2 regions of the Vreelandella gomseomensis genome follow, and region 1 is predicted to be linked to the other one. Evidence: riboswitches for the same ligand, from Rfam matches in the RefSeq annotation. Region 1 holds a riboswitch; the other holds the start of a gene.
The links. A riboswitch is a leader RNA that binds a small molecule or an ion and turns the genes downstream of it on or off. The one in region 1 is predicted to bind thiamine pyrophosphate.
Positions count from the first base shown of each region.

Region 2: linked by a shared signal. The riboswitch ahead of QC815_RS14340 (sodium:solute symporter family transporter) and the one ahead of thiM (hydroxyethylthiazole kinase) in region 1 are both predicted to bind thiamine pyrophosphate.

Region 1 covers NZ_JARWAI010000006.1:148,651-156,197, forward strand. The annotation lists gene gloA (lactoylglutathione lyase) at 1-148, opposite strand, end outside; gene QC815_RS09585 (DUF2237 family protein) at 296-670, shown strand; gene QC815_RS09590 (hypothetical protein) at 782-1,126, shown strand; TPP riboswitch at 1,172-1,267, shown strand; gene thiM (hydroxyethylthiazole kinase) at 1,292-2,101, shown strand; gene thiE (thiamine phosphate synthase) at 2,091-2,705, shown strand; gene QC815_RS09605 (DMT family transporter) at 2,709-3,584, opposite strand; gene QC815_RS09610 (serine hydrolase) at 3,666-4,958, opposite strand; gene rplQ (50S ribosomal protein L17) at 5,181-5,567, opposite strand; gene QC815_RS09620 (DNA-directed RNA polymerase subunit alpha) at 5,607-6,602, opposite strand; gene rpsD (30S ribosomal protein S4) at 6,707-7,327, opposite strand; gene rpsK (30S ribosomal protein S11) at 7,340-7,547, opposite strand, start outside.
Region 2 covers NZ_JARWAI010000011.1:95,914-103,460, reverse strand. The annotation lists gene QC815_RS14345 (diguanylate cyclase domain-containing protein) at 1-658, opposite strand, end outside; gene QC815_RS14340 (sodium:solute symporter family transporter) at 722-2,101, opposite strand; TPP riboswitch at 2,091-2,193, opposite strand; gene QC815_RS14335 (hypothetical protein) at 2,402-3,094, shown strand; gene QC815_RS14330 (CoA-acylating methylmalonate-semialdehyde dehydrogenase) at 3,160-4,659, opposite strand; gene QC815_RS14325 (zinc-binding metallopeptidase family protein) at 4,933-5,991, shown strand; gene QC815_RS14320 (alpha-E domain-containing protein) at 6,004-7,008, opposite strand; gene QC815_RS14315 (circularly permuted type 2 ATP-grasp protein) at 7,012-7,547, opposite strand, start outside.

The DNA of each region.
Region 1 (7,547 bases):
GCATCACCTGCATGCCAAATACCTGGGAATAAAACGCCAGGGCTCGCTCGGGGTCTTTCACCCGCAGCATGGTGTGATTCAGGCGGAAACCCTGGGTCTGCGCCGGGGCCGGCTTGACGCCGGGGTGCTGCTCACCTTGCATGGGCATGCGCTATCTCCTTTGACGTTTTTAACACGGTGTACAAGGCTATACTGTAGCTGTTAAACCAATGTCGTTGATACGCGACTACCGCGCCGTCACTTCATCATGAGGGCAGTCGCCCAGAATTCCAGTCTTTAACCGCCAGGAGGCCTTATGGCCCGCGATCTCAATGTACTGGGTGAGCCGCTCACTCCGTGCTGTCATGCCCCCAAAACCGGCTTTTACCGCGATGGCTTCTGCCGCGTCGGGCCGGATGATGTAGGCGTTCACTCCGTCTGCGCCATGCTTACCGAGGAGTTTCTGGCCTTTTCGCTGGCGCAGGGTAACGACCTGGTGACGCCCCGCCCTGAATTCGGTTTTCCCGGCCTGCGGCCCGGCGACCGCTGGTGCCTGTGCGCGTCCCGTTGGCTGGAAGCCGCCGAGGTGGGGCTGGCCCCGCCGGTTATCCTTTCCGGCACCCATCAGAAAACCCTCGATATCATCGAGCTGGTCACGCTGCGCCGACATGCGCTGGATGCCGTGCATTGAGGTGACAATAGACAGGTTGGATATTTTGTGCAAACACTCTACACTTCTATTATCTTAGCTATACAAAACGTTTTCTAATGCCCACGTAAAGGCGTTCATCAGGAGCAGGTCATGACCTCGATCGATATGGCCCTTGGCGACCACATCACGCTAAAGCAACTATCCCAGGCGTTACGCAACGGCTTCTCGCCGATTGTGGAAGTGGAATCCATGGATGGCATCTACAAGGTGCGCTTTCATCATGCCAACGGCGTCTCCGACCTGTCCAATGCCGACGGGCACGTCAGCACCTTTCTCGGCACCGGCGAAATCCGCGATACCCTTGGGTCATTGGGTTTGACCCACGGCGTACTGACCTTTGCCGACCAGTGTGGCGATGAAATGATCGGCGTCGAAGGCAAAGCCATGACGCCTGATGAAATGCTCACCTACGGAACCCGCATCGCGTTTCGCTAGCCCGTTTTTCAAGGCTTTACAGACACGCCAAAGCCACGGATAGTAAGCACACGACAGGGGCGCTCGTGACCAGCGAGCTGAGAAGCACCCTTATAACCTGAACCGGCTAATACCGGCGTAGGGAGTCGTGGTGTGCGCACACCACCTCCCCGTCGGGAGGATCCCATGACGCAACCTTCTCTTGGCAGCTGTCTGTCATCCCTGCGTGAGTCCACCCCGCTGATTCACTGCATCACCAATTACGTGGCAATGAACAGCACGGCCAACGTGCTGCTGGCCGCCGAGGCATCCCCCGCCATGCTGCACGCCACCCAGGAAGTGGCGGAATTTACCCAGCTGGCCGATGCGCTCTCCGTCAATATCGGAACGCTTTCCCCGCCTTGGGTCGAGGCCATGCAGCTCGCTACCCACACTGCTGATACCCACGCCACCCCTTGGGTGCTTGATCCAGTGGCCGTTGGCGCCACCCGCTATCGGCAAACGGTCTGCGCCGACTTGCTGGCTCACCGGCCAAGCGTGATTCGCGGCAACGCCTCGGAAATACTCGCGCTCAATGGACTGGCCCACCAGGGGCGGGGCGTGGATGCGACCGCCGCCACCGAGGATGCCCTGGCAGCCGCCATGGCGCTGGCCGAACAGCATCGCTGCGTGGTGGCCATGACCGGGGAGCGGGATCTGGTTACCGATGGCCACCAGTATTACACGATCAACGGCGGCCACCCGCTGATGCCGCGCGTGACCACCCTGGGCTGCGCGCTGAGCGCGCTGGTGGCGGCGTTTGTCGCGGCCACGCCGGGCAAGCCACTCCTGGCCACCAGCGCCGCAGTGGCGTCTTTCGCCCTGGCCGGTCAGCGTGCCGGCGCGACGGCCGCCGGGCCGGGCAGTTTTTACGTGGCCTTTCTGGACGCTGTTTATCAACTGACCCCCGATGACCTAAGCCACTTTGCCCAGCACGAGGTGACGCATGCCGCTTGATCTATCCCTTTACCTGGTGACCGATGCGGCACTGTGCCAACACTACGGCCTTGAAAACACCGTCAGCGAGGCCGTGCGGGGCGGGGTCAGCATCGTCCAGCTGCGCGACAAACAGGCAAGCAATGCGCAGATGATCGATCAGGCTAGGCGCCTGAAAGCCCTGCTGGCGGGTAGCGGCGTGCCGCTGATCATCAATGACCGTCTCGAGGTGGCGCTGGCCAGCCAGGCGGATGGGCTGCACGTTGGCCAGAGCGACACCGACGTGCGCCAGGCCCGCCAGGCGATGGGGCCGGACGCCATCCTGGGGCTGTCGATCAACGCCGTTGAACAGCTTCAGGCATTGCCCATCGACCTGCTGGATTACGTTGGCATCGGGCCGGTATTTGCCACGCCCAGCAAGCAGGATCACGCCCAGCCCATCGGCTTTGGCGGCCTGGCCTCTCTGGTCAACGCCTGCCCGCTACCCAGCGTGGCCATCGGCGGGCTTACTGCCAGCCACGCCAGCGCCGTGCAGCGCGCCGGTGCTGACGGGTTGGCCGTCATCTCGGCGATCTGCGGTCAGCCGGATCCCGAGGCGGCGGCACGCGCCTTCCAGCGCGTATAGTCATCAGGCCGTGGGGCGACGCTTCAGGGTCGTGCGCCGATCGTGGTAGGCAATCGCCAGGCCGCTGGCCATGATCAAGGCGCTGCCGACCCACACCCACAGGTCGGGCAACTCTCCCCAGAACCACCAGCCGAGCAGTACGGCCCACAGCATGGCGGTGTAATCAAACGGCGCGGCAATCGCCGCCGGAGCAAAGCGAAAGGCCAGGGTAATGAAAGCGGTGGCGGCGACGCCCAGCACGCCCGAGGCAAAGAACCCTGCCCAGTGCCAGGGCTGCGGCGTCTGCCAGACCCACGGCAAGGTCGCTGCGGTCACCACCAGGGGCACACAGGTCATGTAAAACAGCATCGCCCAGAGGTGTTCCCGGGCGCCATAACGCCGAGCGGTAATCATCATCAGGGCGTAAAACAGCGCCGCGCCTACCAGCGCCAAGGCACCCGGCTGGAACGCGTCGCCATTGGGGCGAACCACAATCAGCACGCCGACAAACCCCACCAGGGAGGCAATCAGCACGGGGGGCTCGATGCGTTCACCCAGCAGGGGTACCGACAGCAGGGTGACAAAAAGCGGCGCCACAAAGGCAATCGCGGTGGCCTCAGCAAGCGGCAGCAGCGTCAGCCCCAGCACGAAACACACCATGGTGGCGGTATAGATGAGCCCGCGCAGCAGGTGAACACCCGGTCGCCGCGTGCGCAGCTTGCGCACCCCGCCGGCAAAGTGGGCAAGCAAGGCAATCAGCGGCAGCGAGATCAGGGCACGGAAAAAAATGATCTGCAGCGGCGAATGAACCTCGCCCAGCCATTTAGACACAGCATCCCCCAGCGCCAGGAACAGGACGCCCAGACACATGCAGAGGATACCCTTCAGGGACGTCGTCACCGTGACCTCCTTTTTATTCCCTGCCAAAAAGCAAAGCACCCCGCCAAATAGCCTCTGGCGGGGTGCTGTCACACTACCGCATTACAGACTGGCGTTGACCACCATGCAATCCATTCCTCGAGAGCGTAGCTGTTCGCAGGCCTGGCGGGCCTGCGGTTCTTCCAGCGCCATCAGCCGGGCGCGAAATACCGGACGCTGGCCAGCCGATGCGTCGACGGCCACCTGGCCACCCACGTCACGGGATAAATAATCAGCGGCTTCACGGGCGTAGCGCTGGGCCTGATCCTCCTGGCTGAAGGCGCCGACCTGAATACCCCAGCCGCCAGCGGCCGCACGCGCCGCCATGACGCGCTCACGCTCGATAAAAGCCTGTAGCGGATCCTCTTGGGGCTGGCGATCCGGCTCATCGACCGCCGACGGGGCCGAGACCGACTCGGAGGGGGCTGAAGCCGGCGTGTAGGTGGCAACCACCGCAGGTTGCTCAGGCGTCGAGACCGGCGCTGCAGCCGGTGGGGCATCACGGGTGGGGGCTGGCGTGGAGGATGGCGCAAACGCCATGTACTCAGCAGAGAAACTGAGATCGGATACGAAGTTTTGCTGATCGCGCAACGCGGCCCGGACAAAGCTGCGGTTCAGCAGGCTGGTCATGTGCTTGTCCCGGGACTGCGCGGTGAACCCGCCCATGACAATGCCCATCAGCCGACGGTCACCGCGCTTGGCGGTGGTGATGACATTGAACCCCGAGGCGCGAATGAAACCGGTTTTAAGGCCATCGGCGCCGGGATAGTTGCGCACCAGGCGATTATGGCTGGTGTGCCGGGTGCCGCGGTAGGTGAATTCCTGCAGGCCAAAATAATGGTAGTAGTCGGGGAAGTCCTGCATCACGCGCACCGCCAGCGTGACCATGTCGCGTGCCGTGGTGATCTGGCGATCATCGGGCAGCCCCGAGGCGTTGCGAAAGGTGGTGTTGCGCATGCCCAACTCACGCGCCTTGGCGGTCATCAGCTGGGCAAAGCGTCGCTCGCTGCCACCCAGCGCCTCGGCCACGACCACGGCCACATCGTTGGCCGAGCGCACCGCCAGGGCACGGATGGCCTCGTCGACAAGAATCGAGCTGCCCGGTGAGAGCCATAGCTTGGAGGCTGGCATGGAGGCGGCCTGAGAAGACACCGGCAGCGGCTGATCGACCTGTAGCCGACCTTGCTCAAGCGCTTCAAAGGTGAGATAGAGCGTCATGACCTTGGTCAGCGAGGCCGGATAGCGTCTGGCGTCTTCATTCTCGGCGTACAGCACTTCGCCTTCATCCAGATCGACAACCATGCCCGCATAGCGAGGGTTGGCCGCCTGAAGCGGCAAGGCGACGACAATAAGCATCACGCCTACCAGTAACGCGCTTCCACGCAGGCGCCACCGGCACCTCCATCGCTTGGCTAACATACGTGCCCCCTGAAAGTAGCTTCCAACACCGCCATTTTATTTTGCCTGGATGACAGGTTAACGCCTTGAGTATATACGTTGAAGCCACAAAGCGGCGATATAAAAAAACCGACCCACAAGGGGTCGGTTTTGACGTTGACTCGGCAGGCCGAAGGAAAATTACTCTTCGCCGGCTGCCTCTTCAACGATGGGACGGTCGACAAGCTCAACGAACGCCATGGGTGCGTTGTCGCCGGTGCGATAGCCGCACTTGAGGATACGGACGTAACCGCCCGGACGCTCGGCGTAACGCGGGCCCAACTCGTTGAACAATTTACCGACGGCTTCTTTAGAGCGCGTGCGGGAAAAAGCCAGACGACGGTTGGCAACGCTGTCCTGCTTGGACAAGGTGATCAGCGGCTCGATGACGCGACGCAGTTCCTTGGCCTTGGGCAGGGTTGTCTTGATGACTTCATGTTCGACCAGCGAGACAGACATGTTCTTGAACATGGCCTGCCGATGCGAGCTGGTACGATTCAGATGACGACCACTCTTACGATGACGCATGGTTGTGATTCCTTACCAAACTGGGACTCGAGTCGACACTCACGCGGAGGCCTTGTCGTCCTTCAGGCTAGCCGGCGGCCAATTTTCCAACCGCATGCCGAGGGACAAGCCACGCGCTGCCAATACATCCTTGATTTCATTCAAGGATTTCTTGCCGAGGTTCGGGGTCTTCAACAGCTCAACTTCAGTGCGCTGAATCAGATCTCCGATGTAGTAGATATTCTCGGCTTTTAGGCAGTTCGCGCTGCGAACGGTCAACTCAAGATCGTCTACGGGGCGCAACAGGATAGGATCGACTTGATCCTCTTCCTCTTCGACTTCCTGCTCTTTATCTGCTTCCAGGTCGACGAAGGCGGCCAGCTGCTCTTGCAGGATGGTCGCACTGCGGCGGATTGCCTCTTCCGGATCCAGGGTACCGTCGGTTTCCAGATCGATAATCAGCTTATCGAGGTCGGTGCGCTGCTCGACACGAGCGGCTTCGACCGCATAGGAAACACGGCGGACAGGGCTGAAGGTGGCATCCAGCTGCAGGCGGCCAATAGCACGGGACTCTTCATCAGAGCCACGGGCGTCAGCCGGTTCGTAACCACGACCCAGCGCTACCTTAAGCTGAATCTTCAGCTCGGCACCTTCATTGACGTGTGCAATGACGTGATCCGGGTTGACGACTTCGACGCTATGATCAAGCGCAATGTCGCCAGCGGTGACGACGGCTGGGCCCTGCTTGTTCAGCGAGAGCACCGCCTCATCGCGGCTGTGCATCTTGATCGCAACATCTTTCAAGTTCAGGAGGATTTCAATGACATCTTCCTGCACCCCTTCGAGGGCACTGTACTCGTGCTCGACACCCGCAATCTCGGCTTCTACCACGGCACAGCCGGGCATGGACGAGAGCAGAATGCGGCGCAGTGCATTCCCCAGGGTGTGACCAAAACCACGCTCGAACGGCTCGAGCACGATCTTGGCGTGATGTGCGCTGATTTCTTCGACCTTTATGTCACGAGGACGGAGAAACTCTGTCACTGAACGCTGCATATGAACACCTTTCAGGCTGCCAAACGGATACTTGGTACTCAGGAGCATCCGGGCGGAGAACCGCCCGGGCTACAAAGAAGCAGAGACTGTTTACTTCACACTGCTTACTTGGAGTACAGCTCGACGATCAGGTTTTCGTTGATGTCGGCAGTCAGGTCACCGCGTTCAGGCAGAGCCTTGAAAGTGCCTTCCATCTTCTTGGCGTCGGTTTCGATCCACGCCACATCGCCACGGTTGGCCGCAATGGACAACGCGTTCTGGATGCGAGCCTGGTTCTTCGCCTTTTCGCGAATGGCGACAACGTCACCCGGCTTCACTTGGTAGGAAGCCACGTTGACGGTGCGACCGTTCACGGCAATCGCCTTGTGGCTGACCAGCTGACGCGCTTCAGAGCGTGTCGAGCCGAAGCCCATGCGGTAGACGACATTATCCAGTCGGGATTCGAGCAACTGCAACAATACCTCACCGGTCGCGCCTTTCAGGCGAGCGGCTTCTTTGTAGTAGTTGCGGAACTGCTTTTCGAGTACGCCATACATACGGCGTACTTTCTGCTTCTCGCGAAGCTGCAAGCCGTAGTCGGAAAGACGCTGACGACGCTGGCCGTGTACACCCGGAATCTGCTCGGATTTACACTTTTTCTCGAAGGGGGTCACGCCACTCTTCAAAAAGAGATCGGTGCCCTCGCGACGAGACAATTTGCACTTCGGTCCAATATAACGGGCCATGAATCTGTCTCCTTAAACGCGGCGTTTCTTCGGCGGACGGCAGCCATTATGGGGGATGGGCGTCGCGTCGATAATGCTTTGCACGCGGAAGCCGGCGGCATTCAGTGCGCGCACGGCGGATTCACGACCGGGACCGGGGCCTTTGACCAGCACGTCGACGTTTTTCACACCATACTCGGCTGCAGCAGTTGCTGCACGTTCACTTGCCACTTGAGCAGCG
Region 2 (7,547 bases), on a different contig from region 1:
GATTCCAGTCCAGCACCTTGTCGTTATCATTGATGCTGATATAGGCGTCGTAGGCCGACTCGATCACCAGATTCAGCTCGCGCGTACGCCGCTCAATCTGGTTTTCGAGATCAAGATGCAACGCCTCGAGGGATGCCTGCGAGTCTTCGCGACGCTGCTTTTCAAACTGAAAACGTTCGCGCAGGTGAATTTCATCGGTCACGATCGCCGCCAGGTCCTTTAGCGCGGCGAGCTCGGCATCCGTGACACGACGCGGCCGGGAATCCACGGCACACAGCGACCCCAGAGCCAGCCCCTGGGAGGTGCGCAGCGGAATGCCCACATAAAAACGCACGCCCTGATCGGCGGTCACCAGGGGGTTATGCGCAAACCGGGGATCCTGCTGCGCATCTTCCACGATCAGCGGCACCTCGTCGGCAATGGTGTAGGCGCAGAATGCCACGTCGCGGGAGGTTTCCTGGGCCTCTACGCCAACGCGGGACTTGAACCACTGGCGCTTGGCGTCGACCAGGGTCACCGTTGACGTGGGCACATCCAGCAGTTGGGTGACCAGACGCGTGACCCGGTCGAACGCAGGTTCCTCCGGTGTGTCCAGCAACGCCAGCTCGTACAGCGCTGCCAGACGTGCCTCTTCGTCGGGCAAGATTGGGTAGTTCATTGGCGTGTCACCCATGATAGTAGGCGGTAACCTACCAGCATAACGCGAACGACGCCGCTTTGCTCAATGGGCGCGTAAACGCCCGGCCATTGCCAGCCCGACGCTGACCAGGGTAGAAGCGCATAGCGCGCCCAGGAAGGGCCCGAGCGTGGGGATTCCGTTGGGAAAGGTGGCCGCCATGAGGCCGGCGGACAGGCTCCCGTTTGCCACCCAGCCCGGCAGCACGGCGCCCAGCAGCCCCGCCAGGCCGCCGGCAATCGCCGCTGCGGCACTCATGCGCCGCCACAACCCCAACAGCACCGGTACGACGATTGCTGCACACAGCAGGTCGGCGACCAGAAACAGCCGCAGCACCGAGAGCCCCTGCAGCGCGATCACCACCACCGGCACCATCAACGCCACGGTCAGCCAGCGCGCCGTGGTCAGCGATCGACCTTGCTGTTCATGCTGGGAGACCATCAGCGAGGCGATCGCGTTTTGCAGCGTATCGACGCTCGATGCCACCAGCGTGACGGCCAGCACTAGCGCCAGAAGCCCCACCCAGGCAGGCGCCGTGCCCAACAGCGCAAAAAACGGCATGGGCGGATTGCCCAGCTCGACACCGCTCATTGCCGCCAGCATCCCCAGGCCGCCAATCGCCATGACGACGGCGACGGTCATGCCACCGCCCAGCCAGGCGCCCCGGCCCAGGCTATTGGCATCTTGGGCGGCCCACACCCGTTGCCAGTACCCCTGATGGAAAAGATTGGCCGCAGTGACGGCAATCACCAGCGTCAGCGCCACCCCCAGCGCCTCCCCCACAGGGACGCTGGGCATCGATGACATCGTGGGCATGTCGGGCAGATGGGTGAACGCCACACTGCTGACGATGAGCAATAACGCCACCAGCAGCCAGGCCTGCCAGCGGTCGGTGGCAAGGCTCGCTCGCAGCCCCCCGAGCACGGTATAGGCCAGGGTACTCAAGGCAACGCCCAGCACCACCGCGGCAGGAGGCACATCGGAAAGCAGCGCGGTAATCGCGCCGATAGCGGTCAACTCGGCGGCCAAGAAACATGCCATGTAGGCCACCGACACCAGCGATACCCAACGCCGCACGCCGCTGCCGTAGCAGGCCTGGGCAAACTCGGCGATGCTGCGACCTTCAGGCAACGCGCGCCGAATAGCCGGCCCGTAGAGTCCTAGAACGATAAACGGCAGTGCCGACCCGATGGCGTAGCCGGCAAGCGCCACAGGCCCCACAAAGGCGCCGATTTCCGGCGGGGCAAACAGAATCCACGCGCCCATGCCCGAGGCAAGAAAGGAGAGCCCCAGCGTGCCCCCCGACTGGGAGTTGCGCGCGGTGATATAGTCGTCCACCGTGCCATCGACCCAGCGGGCACGTAGACCAAGCAGAATGAAACAACCAAGTGCCGCGGCGAGCACGGCAGATGTCAGGTAAGGCATGTCGCACTTCCTCCGCCGGTATCAACCGGATCAGGTTCCAGGGTAAGCATAAAACGCCCTCTCAGCCCGGTAGGGCTCCCCTGGCGACAGTGAGTGAAAGGATTTTCTTGCGGACTTATCGTCAACGATAATGGCGTCAGCGTAAAGCGCCAAGAGTGTGCCGCAGCGCGCAGGCGTTGAGCATTTCACACGCCGGGGTCTTTCAATCCTGACAGCCGCTCGCCATACTCAGCAGGTAACCCGCTAATGTCAAAGAAACCGTGCGCTACGGGAAACGGTTCTCTCAAAGGGATGACGCTGATGCACTACACCGAAGCCAAGGAACATACCCCGGGCAGGCTGCACGAGCTGTTTGCAGACCCTTACAACGCGTTTGAAAACGATACCGACGAACGCCAGCTGCATATTCGCATCACGCTATACATGCTGCTGACGCGCCCGATGAAACGTGGCCTGATGACGCTGCGCGTGATTCACGGCTGGGAAAACGGCGGCTTCGATCCCCAGGATCTCCAGCACGTCGACTACCCTCTGAGTAACGTGGCTGATTTCAAACGCGCGGTGAGCGACTTTACCCGGGCGTCAAAAGACAACCTTGCCTTGCCCGCCGATGACGACGCTCTGTTGGCCGCCCCGCTTGCCGATGCCATCGCCAATGCCGAGGCAGACGGCCAAACCCTGGATGAAGAGACACGCACGATTCCGGCGCGCTGGCCGGCCTTCGAGGGCGGCCTGGCGCTCTATACGCTGTTCAAGATGTACCACCGTCTAGTGTACGGCGAGGACGAAGCGTACCGCTGCACACAGTGCTATACGTCTCACGGGCTGCGCGAGATTCACGAGTTCCATCTTGAAGAAGGCGAGTTTGCGCTGCTGGTGCCCACCGGCAAGCACTTCATCACCGAACCGTCACTGCTGGTGCTGCACGAAAGTCAGCTGGATCCCATCGAACGGCTGCTGGAAGAAAGCCTGCCGATCTTTGCAGACGTCTAGGCGGTTACCCAAAGCCTGCCAAGCACCTCCCCTCAATCCGGCTAAGGGGAGGTGACGAGATACCATCAGCCGAGCGAAATGGTGCTGTTGATACCGCTAGAGACGTTCTCCGGCTCGAACCAGCGGGCGGTCACGGTCTTGGTTTGTGTCCAGAAGGCAATCGCCTGCTTGCCGTTCGGCCCCAGGTCACCCAGCTTCGACCCACGCGAACCGGTAAAGCTGAAGTAGGCGACCGGCACCGGGATGGGTACGTTGATGCCTATCTGGCCCACGTCGATGTCGGTTTCGAAGCGCCGCGCCACCCAGCCGGAGTTGGTAAAGATCGAGGTGCCGTTACCGTTGGGATTGGCGTTGATGAAGGCGATGGCATCGTCCAGAGTGTCCACGCTGACCACGCAGAGCACCGGACCAAAGATTTCCTCGCGATAGACTGTCATCTCTGCGGTGACGTCGGCAAACAGTGTCGGCCCCACAAAGTTGCCGTCGGGGTAACCCTCCACCGTGCAGCCACGCCCGTCGACCATCAGCTTGGCGCCTTCTTTTTCGCCCGCAGTAATCAAGCGCTCAACCCGCTCCTTGGCCTGGGGAGACACCAGCGGACCCAAGTCCGCATCGCGCTGGGTGCCAGGGCCGACGGTCATGCCCCGCGCGCCCTGGACGATGTCATCCAGCCACTCGCGCGCTTCACCGACCAGCACTACCACCGAGTTGGCCATGCAGCGCTGCCCGGCGGCGCCGAAAGCGGAGCCCAGCAGGCTGTCGATGGCCTGGCTGCGATTGGCGTCCGGCATCACCACGCAATGGTTCTTGGCGCCCATCATCGCCTGCATACGCTTGCCCGCTGCGGCAGACCGGTTGTAGAGCAGCGAGCCGACGTGGGTCGAGCCGATGAACGACAGTGCCTTGATATCCTGGTGGTCGGCGATCTGGTTGGCCACCTCAGGGCCGCCGTGCACGACGTTCAATACCCCTGCGGGAATACCCGCTTCATGGGCAAGCTCGACCAGGCGCATGGTCGAGCTTGGATCCTGCTCCGAGGGTTTCAGGACAAAGGTATTGCCGGTGGCAATGGCCAGCGGGAACATGAAACACGGCAGCATGATCGGGAAGTTGAAAGCGGTAATGCCCGCCCCGACGCCCAGCGGCTGGTGCATGGTATACACGTCGACTTCGTTGGCGGCATTATCGGCCAGCTCGCCAAGCTGCAGCGAAGTGATCGAGCAGGCATGTTCCACCACTTCCAGCCCGCGCCCCACCTCACCTTCGGCATCCGGCAGCGTCTTGCCGTGCTCCTCGGTAATCAGCGCCGCCAGCTCGGGCGTGTGCTCGCGAATCAGCGCCTGCAGCTTGAGCATGATGCGCATGCGCTTGCCCAGCGGTACCTTGCGCCATTCCTTGAAGGCCGTTTTGGCGCTGGCCACGGCGCGCTCGACTTCGTCGGCGGTACAGAACGGCACGCGGGCGACGACGTCCTGGGTGGCCGGGTTCACCACGTCGCGCCACGCCTGGCTTTGCGACGTGACGGGCTGACCATCGATATACATGGGGATTTCGCGAACGGGCATGGCTTGGCTCCTGTTGTCATTGTGTCGGGATGGGCGCTTGCCTGGATCGTGGCGGCATGCGTGGTGAACGGACGTCACAGCACGCTCGACCGCGAACCAAAGAAAGTTAACGTAAACGTCAATTAGCCATAGCACGAGTAAACAGAATCTGGGGCGCGGCGTCAATTAGCCTTTTCATGGCTGCGCGGATCTCGCTATGCTGGAGCAATCATCGCGTCTCCGCGCCAATGAACCTTAATGAAGCGCGCTGCGACTCGCCCCCAGGAGACCTTCATGCAGACGTTCAGCTGCCGCTGTGGCAACCCGCTTTTTTTTGAAAACACCCACTGCCTTGGCTGCCGGTCCGAGGTTGGCTGGTGCCCGACGTGTGCCAACATCGTGGCGCTGGAAACATTGCCCAAGGGCGGGTATCGCTGCACCCACCCTGGCTGCGCCACTGACCTGATGAAGTGTCACAACTACGCATTCGCCAATGTCTGCAACCGGATGGTGGTCATGAACGACGGGCATGCCGATACATTGTGCGACTGCTGTCGCTATAACGCGGTGATACCGGATTTGGCGATCGAGGGTAATCGCGCGCGCTGGGCAGCGCTCGAAGCCGCCAAGCGCCGGCTATTTCACACCTTGGATGTGCTGGGCCTCCCCCACGGCACCCACGGTGATGCCATCCGCGTGCCGCTCAGCTTCTCGTTCATGGCCGACGCACTCCCCGACCAGGGGCTATGGCGCTCAACCGCCAGCCAGGAAAAAGTCTATACCGGGCACGCCAACGGCCATATCACCATCAACGTCAAGGAAGCCGACGACGTTGAACGGGAGCGCCTGCGGGTCGACATGAACGAATCTCACCGCACCTTGATCGGTCACTTTCGCCATGAAATCGGCCACTACTACTGGGATTTGCTGGTCAAGGCGCGTGACGAGGAAGCCTGTCGGCGAGTGTTTGGCGACCACCACCACCCCAGCTATGCGGAGGCGCTGGAACACTACTACCAGCAGGGCGCGCCCGCCGACTGGTCGATACACTTCATCTCGGCGTATGCCGCCATGCACCCGTGGGAAGACTTTGCCGAAACCTTTGCGTTCTACCTGGATATGGTGGCGGTGCTGGATACCGCCATGCACATGGGGCTTTCCCGCGCCGAGTACGATGGCTCGCTAGACGGCATGCTGCAGGCCTTCCACCAGGTAGGCATGGCGGTCAATGAACTCAACCGCGACATGGGGCTGCTGGATCTGGCACCCGGTGTGATGGCCCCGGCGGTGCGCGACAAGCTCGCGTATCTGCATGAGCTCATCCGCAACGCTCCGCGCAGCCTCGAGGGTTAAGATGAATGACGGTCAGTCGTCGTCGATATCCTGATCACCTGCATGACTCTGGGTTTGCCGCTGGGTCACATGGGGAATGCTGTCGGCGCTGACAAAATAGGTGGCACTCAGGGTGTCGTGAATCGCGGCAAAGCCAATCTGCAGCTCGTCGACAAAAGCGTGCAGCTTGCTCGGCGAGTGGGCCAGCGCCTGAATATCGGCATCCACCACATCCGCTCTAACCAGCGAGACGGTGGCAGCAACGCGATCCTGCCTGGGCAATAACTGCAGCTCGTGACCCAGGGTTTCCAGGCTACAGGCAATAGAACGCGGCAGGTTGGGATCCTGAAGCAGAAAGCGCAGCACATCGGGGCCGCGAACGCGCAGGCGCACCTGCTGCCGATACATCTGGTAAGCGGTCAGCGACTTCAGCACGCTCATCCACTGCAGGTTTTCAAACGGCAGCAGTTCTTCAGGGTTTTGCGGCAGCAGGCTCGCCGAGCGCACGTCGACAATCCGCGTGGTCATGTCGACCCGCTCCAGTTGGCGCCCCAACTCAATAAACGTACGCGCCGGACCGTGGCTCAAGGTGCCTTCGATCAACCCGGTCAAGGTCTGGCAGCCACGAATGACGCTTTTCAAAAAGGCATCCCGGCGCCGTGGGCTGACGCCGTTCTCGGCCTGGTCGGCAACGCTCAGGTAGAGCTGGTTGACCTCTTCCCAGATCTCGCGGGGCACCACATCCCGGGTGGTGCGCAGGTTTTCACGGGCGCTGGCCAGGGCGGAAAGAATCGAGCTGCCACTTTGGGTATCGGCGCACAAGAAGTGCACCACGCTACGCTCGTCAAAGTCGCCATGGCGCTCCCTGAACGCCTCGAGCGTGCCGGTCATTTCAATCAGCGGCCCCCAGCCAAGCGGCAGATGCCGGGGCAAATCCAGCATCAGGTGGCTGTTCACGCTCAGTAACCGCGCGGTGTCTTCGGCGCGTTCGATATAACGGGCCATCCAGTAAAGGTTCTCTGCGACGCGTGACAGCATGGGCTAGGCTCCTGTCCGCTCAGCGGCGGCCGCGGGGTGATCCTCGGTCTCGACAATCCAGGTGTCCTTGCTGCCGCCCCCCTGGGAAGAATTGACCACTAGCGAGCCTTCCACCAGGGCCACACGGGTCAACCCCCCGGTGGTCACATGGGTCTCGGGGCCGGAAAGAATAAACGGACGCAGGTCGACATGGCGGGGCTGCGGCAGGCCGTTGGCAAGGGTCGGCGTCGTCGACAGCGCAAGCGTTGGCTGGGCCATGTAGTTACGCGGATTGGCGTTGATCAACTCGGCGAAATGGTCGCGGGTCTCCTTGGTCGAGCGCGGGCCAATCAGCATGCCGTAGCCACCGGATTCGTTGGCCGGCTTCACGACCAGCTCATCCAGGTGCTCGAGCACATACTTGCGATCCTCTTCAAACATGCACAAATAGCTGGGCACGTTGGGCAATAGCGGCTCTTCGCCCAGGTAGTAGCGAATCAACTCGGGCACAAAGGCGTAAACCACTTTGTCGTCGGCGACCCCCGCACCGGGTGCGTTGG